Regions from separate parts of the Paenibacillus sp. FSL W8-0194 genome, predicted to be linked through region 1. Evidence: a T-box and tRNA genes for the amino acid it is inferred to sense, from the RefSeq annotation. Region 1 holds a T-box; the other holds one or more tRNA genes.
The links. A T-box is a leader RNA that pairs with one kind of tRNA and senses whether it is charged. The one in region 1 lies ahead of leuS (leucine--tRNA ligase), so its partner is inferred to be a tRNA-Leu.
Positions count from the first base shown of each region.

Region 2: it has a tRNA-Leu gene. The T-box ahead of leuS (leucine--tRNA ligase) is inferred to sense a tRNA for this amino acid. The anticodon was not compared.

Region 1 covers NZ_CP150205.1:1,702,124-1,706,484, reverse strand. Annotated here, with positions in the region: gene comER (late competence protein ComER) at 1-6, shown strand, start outside; gene leuS (leucine--tRNA ligase) at 202-2,640, opposite strand; T-box leader at 2,741-2,986, opposite strand; gene MKY58_RS07345 (ISLre2-like element ISTco1 family transposase) at 3,193-4,361, opposite strand, start outside.
Region 2 covers NZ_CP150205.1:4,152,402-4,156,762, reverse strand. Annotated here, with positions in the region: gene MKY58_RS18985 (ABC transporter substrate-binding protein) at 1-137, shown strand, start outside; gene MKY58_RS18980 (sugar ABC transporter permease) at 306-1,388, shown strand; gene MKY58_RS18975 (carbohydrate ABC transporter permease) at 1,389-2,480, shown strand; tRNA gene MKY58_RS18970 (tRNA-Leu) at 2,774-2,858, shown strand; tRNA gene MKY58_RS18965 (tRNA-Leu) at 3,286-3,370, shown strand; gene MKY58_RS18960 (helix-turn-helix transcriptional regulator) at 3,563-4,189, shown strand; gene MKY58_RS18955 (FAD-dependent monooxygenase) at 4,224-4,361, shown strand, end outside.

The sequences.
Region 1 (4,361 bases):
ACATAGCCGTGCATGCTCCTCCAGACACCGCAAGTCCGTTAGCCGGATCAGGTTCATCCTTGTCCAAGAGGGCTTGGGAAACAAAAATCCCCGTACGATTGTACGGGGATTTAATGCTTTTAAACCCTGTTTCGGATGCCGCAGCGTTTATGCCAAGCTTTGGACGAGCTCGGGATTTCGCGGCATCCTCAAGATATGCATTTAGTTCGCTACGATATTGACGAGCTTGCCCGGAACCGCAATCACCTTGCGCACGGTCTTCCCGGCGATGGCTGCCTGCACGTTCTCCTGGGACAGGCTGAACTCCTGCATGGCCTCCTGGCTCATGTCTTTGGCGATTTTGGCGCGCTGTACGATTTTGCCGTTCACCTGGATCACGATTTCCACTTCGGCATCCACGGTCCAAGCTTCGTCGAAAACAGGCCATGGTTCGTACGTGATCGATCCCTCGTGCCCGAGGCGCTCCCACAGCTCTTCGGCGATATGCGGCGCAAACGGCGACAGCAGCTGCGTGAAGTCCTCGATCGCTTTGCGCGGAAGCGAGTCGGCTTTGTACGCGTCGTTAATGAAAATCATCAGCTGGCTGATGGCCGTGTTAAAACGCATATGCTCCATGTCTTCGGTCACTTTTTTGATCGTTTTATGCCATACGCGTTTGAAATCGTCGCTGCCTTCGCCGTCCGTCAGTTTCGGATTCAGGCTGCCGTCGTCGTTGACGACGAGGCGCCATACGCGAGACAGGAAGCGATGCGCGCCTTCCACGCCGTTTTCGTTCCAAGGTTTCGTCGCTTCCAGCGGCCCCATGAACATCTCATAGATGCGGAGCGTATCCGCTCCGTAGGTTTCGACGATTTCGTCCGGGTTGATGACGTTGCCGCGCGATTTGCTCATTTTTTCGTTGTTCGTGCCCAGGATCATGCCTTGGTTGACCAGCTTTTGGAACGGCTCCTTCGTGCTGACCACGCCCAGGTCGTAAAGCACTTTATGCCAGAAACGGGCGTACAGCAGGTGAAGCACCGCGTGCTCGACGCCGCCGATGTAGAGGTCGACCGGCATCCACTCGCGCTCTTTTTCCTTCGAAACGAGCGCTTCCTTGTTGTGCGGATCGATAAACCGCAGGTAATACCAGCAGCTTCCGGCCCATTGCGGCATCGTGTTGGTCTCGCGGCGCGCTTTCATGCCGGTTTCCGGATCCACCGTTTCCACCCATTCGGTCACGTTCGCAAGCGGGGATTCCCCGGTTCCCGACGGCTTGATCTGGTCGATGTCCGGCAGCATCAGCGGAAGCTGGTCTTCCGGCACGGTTTTCATCGTTCCGTCTTCGAGGTGCAGGATCGGAATCGGTTCGCCCCAATAACGCTGGCGGCTGAACAGCCAGTCGCGCAGGCGGTAGGTCGTTTTGCCTTGGCCTTTGCCGTTTTCTTCGAGCCATGCGATCATTTTGGCGATCGCTTCTTCGGTGCCCAGCCCGTCCAGGAATCCGGAATTGACGTGTTCGCCGTCACCGGTGTAAGCCTCTTCCTGCACGTTGCCGCCTTTGACGACCTCAATGATGTCCAGGCCGAATTGCTTCGCGAATTCCCAGTCGCGCGTGTCGTGGCCCGGCACCGCCATGATGGCCCCCGTTCCATAACCCGCGAGGACGTAATCGGCGATCCAAATCGGCAGTTTCGCGCCGTTGACCGGATTGACGGCATAGGCGCCCGTGAATACGCCGGTTTTGTCCTTGGCCAGATCCGTGCGCTCCAGATCGCTTTTGCGGGCGGCAAGGTCCTGGTACGCTTTGACCGCTTCCTGCTGCTCCGGCGTCGTGATTTCGGCCACGAGCTCATGCTCGGGAGCCAGCACGCAGTAGCTGGCGCCGAACAGCGTGTCCGGACGCGTCGTAAATACCGTCAACTGGCCGCTATGGCCTTCGATGGCGAAATTCACTTCGGCTCCCTTGGATTTGCCGATCCAGTTGCGCTGCATGTCCTTGATGCTTTCGGACCAGTCGAGCTCCTCCAAATCTTCAAGCAGGCGCTCGGCGTATTCGGTGATTTTCAGCACCCATTGCCGCATCGGCTTGCGGATGACCGGATGGCCGCCGCGTTCGCTTTTGCCGTCGATGACTTCTTCGTTCGCAAGCACCGTGCCCAGAGCCGGACACCAGTTCACGGGAAGTTCCGCCACGTAAGCGAGGCCTTTTTTGTACAGCTGGATGAAAATCCACTGCGTCCATTTGTAGTATTCCGGATCCGTCGTGCTGATCTCGCGGTCCCAGTCGTAGGAGAACCCGAGGGATTTGATCTGGCGGCGGAAATTGTTGATGTTTCTGACCGTGATGTCGCGCGGATGTTCGCCCGTATCGAGCGCGTGCTGCTCGGCCGGCAGGCCGAACGCGTCCCATCCCATCGGATGAAGCACGTTGTAGCCGCGCATTCTTTTATAGCGGGATACGATGTCGGTCGCCGTATATCCTTCCGGATGGCCTACGTGAAGGCCGGCGCCGGACGGATACGGAAACATGTCCAGCGCATAGAATTTCGGTTTGCCGGGATCTTCGCCCGTTTTGAACGTATGGTGCTCATCCCAATACTTTTGCCACTTCGGCTCGATCGACTGGGGATGATACCCCTGAGCCTGCTGATTGTCACTCATCTACTAATGCCCCCTCATACAGTCAGGCGGACGCCTTGCGCGGCCGCATCATTCGCGTGAATCTCATTAAAAAAACCTCTGCAATCCATAGCGTATTAGCGCTAGGGACGAGAGGTTTGATTCCCGTGGTACCACCCTAGTTAGCGGAAAACATGCTTTGCTTCCGCTCCCTTTGCACCCTTAACGGAGGTGAGGCGATGGTTTTTCACGAAAGGAGGGTTCATCCGTCCCCCGTTCAAACCATGACTCCGAGGCGAGTTCATTCCGCTTCGTCAACCGGCTTGCACCGACCGCCGGCTCTCTGGGTGACACCGCCGAAACTACTACCCCTCATCATTGCCATCATGTCATGAAATTGTTGTCAAACATTAAGTCATATTATATATAAAACCCGAATTCTAGTCAATCCGCTCGCTTTTTCGGTCAGTGTCAAGCTAGCGTGGGCAGTCATTTAAGATGCCTGGAACGCGAACCCCGAAGGAACCTCTTCCTTGTAAGCGCTTTGCTTCGTTCTTTCATCAAACACAAGTGATTTGTCAGAATTTTTTGCCGTTATCCGCGAAGTGCTTTGAGTGCCATACCCGTTGTGCTGCTTTGCTTCGGTCCTTGCAGCATGCGAATCATTCCAGCGATACAACCCTTGACCGGTTGCGTCACGTTCTTGAGCAATTGCCGCATGTTTATCGACTGCTGCGGCGTTGCCTGCTTACTCGCTTGTCCTTCAACCGTTCTTACCACCGTGCCCGCTTCTTGAATCCTCATCATCGTCCTCAGCATCGCCCTGACGCCTCGCTCACTCCAACTGTACCCGCCACGCTTCGTCCGCTTGGCGAATATACGCATCTGCGATTCCGCGCTTCCCATCGGGCGCATGCCGCTTGTGTCGATCCCCTTCGCCTGGAGTGTTTTTCGGTAGTCGTCCAAATGCTTCTCATGCCGCTTTAGAAATCTTTTATACGGCTTCCAATCCTTCCGGTTCTCTTCCGCTATCTCTTGCTCCGACACGCCTTCCAGGACCGCCATAAGCGCGGCTGCATCCTGTTTGGCCAAAGACCGTCTCACGGTCTCCCACACCTGCGGCAAATGACCAACAAAGCGTTTCAAATCACGCGCCACATGAAAGCGGTCCAGCATGTACAGACATTGGTGAAAGTAGGATGTACATTCCCCGATCCACGCCGCGCCGTCTCCGTTCACCACAAGCCACGTGTTCTCGTCGATTTCGTAACGCTCCACCAGAAAGTCCCCGAACCCTTCCCAGAAGTCGCCGCCGCTCGTATGCAGGTAATGCTGTTTGTTCTTCAGCTGTACCCGCTTGCCGTTCTTCTCCCAGCCTTCGTGTACGACTGCAATTGCGTTCTCCATCCCGCGCTTTTTGCTCCGCTGCAGCTTCGTGTACAGCCCATCCACTTCCACGAACAGCACGCGGGCAGCGCGCCGTTTCACCGCTGGCATCGGCTGTTGCGCACGCTCCATCAGTTTTTCCCTGATCGCTTGGTGGCTCAGCACATTGTAGCCCAAAAGCTGCTCCAGCCGCTTTGCGCTGTCCCGGTACGACGGTCCTTGGCTTGCGAATGCGATTGCTGTCTCTTCCAAATGCGGACTGACTTTCCCGCGCCCTTCGAATTGCAACAGCTGATCCAGCAGATACACGTGTTTGCCGCTTCTACGGTCACAGTACAATCTCCGCTTAAAGCGCACATTCCCGAACACTGTGTTGA
Region 2 (4,361 bases), 2.5 Mb from region 1:
GTTTCGACGGCTCGGACCTGATGCCGGGCAAAGTCGGCGCAGGCTCCTTCTGGAAAGGCATGACCGACTACGTCAGCGGAACGGCTTCGCTGGATGAAGCGCTGCAGCAAATCCAAAAAGGCTGGGACAACAAATAACGCAAATCATGGATCCATCGAACGAATCGGGGCGGTATGCGGCTGTGCGGCCGCCCCTTTTTTCCAAAGAATCTATATCCGATGATCCCTGCTTCAGCGGCGGCGCGAAAGCGCCGATGAAAGCCGCTTAACCGGGGGTTTTGAGATATCGAAGGGCAGGAACGACTTATGAATACGCAAGCGAAAAAGAATTTCAGCCTGAAAGCCGCGCTGCTCTTTGTCGTAGTGCTGCTGCTGAATGTGTTTGTCCACGGAGCGATCTTCATGCTGTTCCGGGATTCGACGCTGAATCCGCTGTTGACGGCGCTGTTTGCGGTCATATGGGGAGTCGCGGGCGTTTATTTGCTGTACCTTTCGTTCAGTTGGGCGGTAGAGCAATTTCCGGAGCAGATCAGCCGCAGGATGCTGCCGTACGTTTTCATCGGGCCGGCCGTTCTTTTGCTGGGTTGGCTGCTGGTGCTGCCGGCGCTGCGGACGCTTTATTTAAGCTTTTTTAATGCATCTTCTGATAAGTTCGTCGGTCTGGGCAACTATCTGGCGATTTTCAGCGACCGGCTCCTCGCGACCGCTTTGCGCAACAACCTGCTGTGGGTATTCGTCGGTACGCTGGCCTGCGTGGCTCTCGGGCTGCTTATTGCCATCCTTGCGGACCGGAGCAGTTATGAGCGGATCGCAAAATCGATTATTTTCATGCCGATGGCCATTTCCTTCGTGGCTGCGGGGGTCATTTGGAAATTCGTTTATTATTACCAGCCCGGCACCGAGCAGATCGGCCTCCTGAATGCGATCGTGATCGCGCTTGGGGGCGAGCCGCAGGCCTGGGTGACCATGCTGCAGCCATGGAACAACTTTTTCCTGATCATCATCCTGGTCTGGATGCAGACAGGCTTCGCGATGGTGATTTTTTCGGCGGCGATCAAAGGCGTTCCCGACGACATCCTGGAAGCGGCGCGCGTGGACGGGGCGGGGGAGATCCGCATCTTTTTCCGCATCATCATCCCGTATATCTCGACGACGCTGCTGACGGTCACGACGACGATCATCGTATTCACGCTGAAAATATTCGACGTCGTCATGGTCATGACGGGCGGCCAATACGACACCGAAGTGGTGGCGACGCAGTTTTACCGGCAGTTTTTCATGTACCGCAACTTCGGGTACGGTTCGACGCTGGCGATTGTGCTCCTGATCGCGGTGCTGCCTGTGATCTACTTCAACCTTCGCCAAATCCGCAAGCAGGGGGGATTCTAAATGGCCGGAAAAAAGAAGAAAAAGGGCAAAAAGTGGCTCGTTAACCTCATCCTTGGCATCATTTGCTTCATTTGGCTGATTCCGACTGTGGGCCTGCTGATTTCTTCCTTCAGACCTGCTGCGGATATTCTCCAGACCGGCTGGTGGAAGGTGTTCCCGCATCAGGAATGGAAAACGACGGATACGATCAAGCTGTCCAGGGACGTGGACCTGCGCCAGCCGATCGAAGTGAACGGCAAAACCTACTCCGACGATCAGCTGAAAGCGGGCGTGAAGTCGGGAGATGAGCGCCTTATTTGGGAGAACCGCCGCAACCGCGAGATCAGCGTGCAAAAACCGGGTTGGGTGGCGAGCACCCAGCTGACGCTCGATAACTACAAAAACGTCATTTCCGGCAAAGAGTACACGCTGAAAGGACCGGACGGCAGCGAAACGAAGGAAAAGGGAACGGGCCTCTCGCAAGCGTTCTGGAATACGCTGACGATCGCCATCCCGGCGACGGTCATTCCGATCCTGATCGCTTCGTTTGCCGCTTATGCCTTCGCCTGGCTGCGTTTTCCCGGCCGGAAAACGATGTTTGCGGTCATCATTGCGATGCTGGTCGTCCCGCTGCAGGTGGCGCTGATTCCGGTGCTGAAGGATTACACCGCGCTGGGCCTGAACGGCAGCTATCTCGGCATCTGGCTGGCGCATTCGGCTTTTGGCCTGCCGCTGGTCACTTATTTCATGTATAACTTCATCAGCCAGCTGCCGAAGGATTTGTTCGAATCCGCCTTTATCGACGGCGCGAGCCATTTTACCATTTTCAGCAGGCTGATTTTGCCTTTGTCGGTGCCTGCGCTGGCTTCGATCGGCATTTTCCAGTTCCTGTGGGTATGGAACGATTATCTGGTATCGCTCATCTTTATCGGCAACCAACCGGAAGTGCAGGTCATGTCGATGAAGATCGCCGATCTCGTCGGCTCCCGCGGAAACGACTGGCATCTGCTGACGTCCGCAGCCTTCATCTCCATGCTGATGCCGCTGGCGATTTTCTTCCTGCTGCAAAAGTACTTCGTCAGAGGGTTGATGGGCGGTTCGGTGAAAGGGTAAACGAGGGAAAAAGTTCCCGCTTAGTGATAACATCGAAAAATACCGCATTCATGTTTTGCGTTATTTGGTCACGAACATGGGGCATGTCCGGAAAGAGCGCCGGAAAGGGGGCTTTGCGCGGATGTGCCCGTGTTTTTTCGGGGAGGGCCCGGGCATATGCGGAGGACGAAATTGGCGTCTTTTATTCTGGAGAACTTTTTCTAACAAAAATGCTTGACGATGAGAGGCTTGTCATGATATGATCTATCTTGTCGCCGCGAAAGAATACTTTCGACGAAGACGATGACCGATATGCGGTCGTGGCGGAATTGGCAGACGCGCACGGTTCAGGTCCGTGTGGGCTAACCCCCCGTGGAGGTTCGAGTCCTCTCGACCGCATTACATCAGAAAAAGCTCGCAGATTGCTTTTATAGCCGTTTGCGAGCTTTTTTGTATTTTTACCATGAAGTTGTTGTTCTCTACCAGGGCAGAAGGGACTTTGAGAATCGTGACGGCTTCTTTGGCGATGATGAATCGATCGCATTTCAGAATTTGGTATATCTAACCTCATGAATGGATTAGATCCGGTTCTCCCCGAATGAAATTACCAGCATTGCAGCACAACCCGTTTCGCTTTTCAACTTGGCAACTCGTCCATGCGCTGAGCGATCAAATTGGCGGTTGAAACGGCGGCGAGATGCAACTTCCCAGCGCCAAGGCTTGTCCACGCTTGAACTGATATGCAAAAAAAATGATTATTGACACTATTAGAAAATTGGTATATTATATATTCTGTTGCTGCAAAACAATGCAACGGTGGAAATATGCGGTCGTGGCGGAATTGGCAGACGCGCACGGTTCAGGTCCGTGTGGGCTAACCCCCCGTGGAGGTTCGAGTCCTCTCGACCGCATCCCAATAAAAAGCTCTTGAATTTGTCTTTAGACAATTCAAGAGCTTTTTTGCGTATTCGGAGCGCGTGCGGAGATTGGATCGTCGGATGGCCGATCTCTCCAGCTCTTTTTGCCCGAGTGAGCCCATTTTACGAAAATTTCCATAGGGTGGACTTATTCGCTTGACACGTCATATTATTAATATTAATATTATGACTATGAAAAACAACACGATCAAAAAGTCGCCTGTCGCACTAGCCATTCTTTGTTTTCTGATCGAGGAGCCCATGCATCCTTACCGTATGCAGCAGCTCATTAAGGAGAGGGGGAAAGAAGAAGTCATCAACGTTCGCCACCGAACGAGCATTTACCAAACGATCGACCGGCTGCATCGGGACAACGCCATTGCGATCCAAGGGAAAAAGAAGAATGAAGGGAAGCCGGATTTAGTCGTTTACGAAATTACGGATTTAGGCCGAAATGCCGCTTATTCATGGATTCGGGAAATGATCTCGACGCCTGCCCAGGAGTTTTTGGAGTTTCCCGCCGCCGTATCTTTTCTTGCGCTGTTAACGCCCGAAGAGGTTGCATCGTTATTCGCCAAAAGATTGGGCACGCTTGAAGGCATGCTCGCCCGGCTCGAAGATCAGATGCAATCGGAAACAGCGATGGGTCTGCCGCGCTTATTTTTGCTTGAATCGGAATATCAGCAAGCGCTGTATTCGGCTGAAATCGCATGGCTTCAATCCGTTATCGCGGATATCCAAGCCGAAAGGCTGAAATGGAGCATGGAAGAACTGCGCGAGACAGCCCGGCGTTTGGAGCACGGCTTCGAATGAAAACCATTTTAGTTCCGAAAGGACGTATGTTGGAATGAATAAACTCCTGAATCACTCCCCGTTTGATGAAACGGTTCCTGTCCTCGTTGTCGGAGGAAGCTTGGTGGGGCTTTCCTTCTCCCTTTTTCTGGCGCGCCAGGGAATACGGCCTTTGGTCGTCGAACGCCATCCG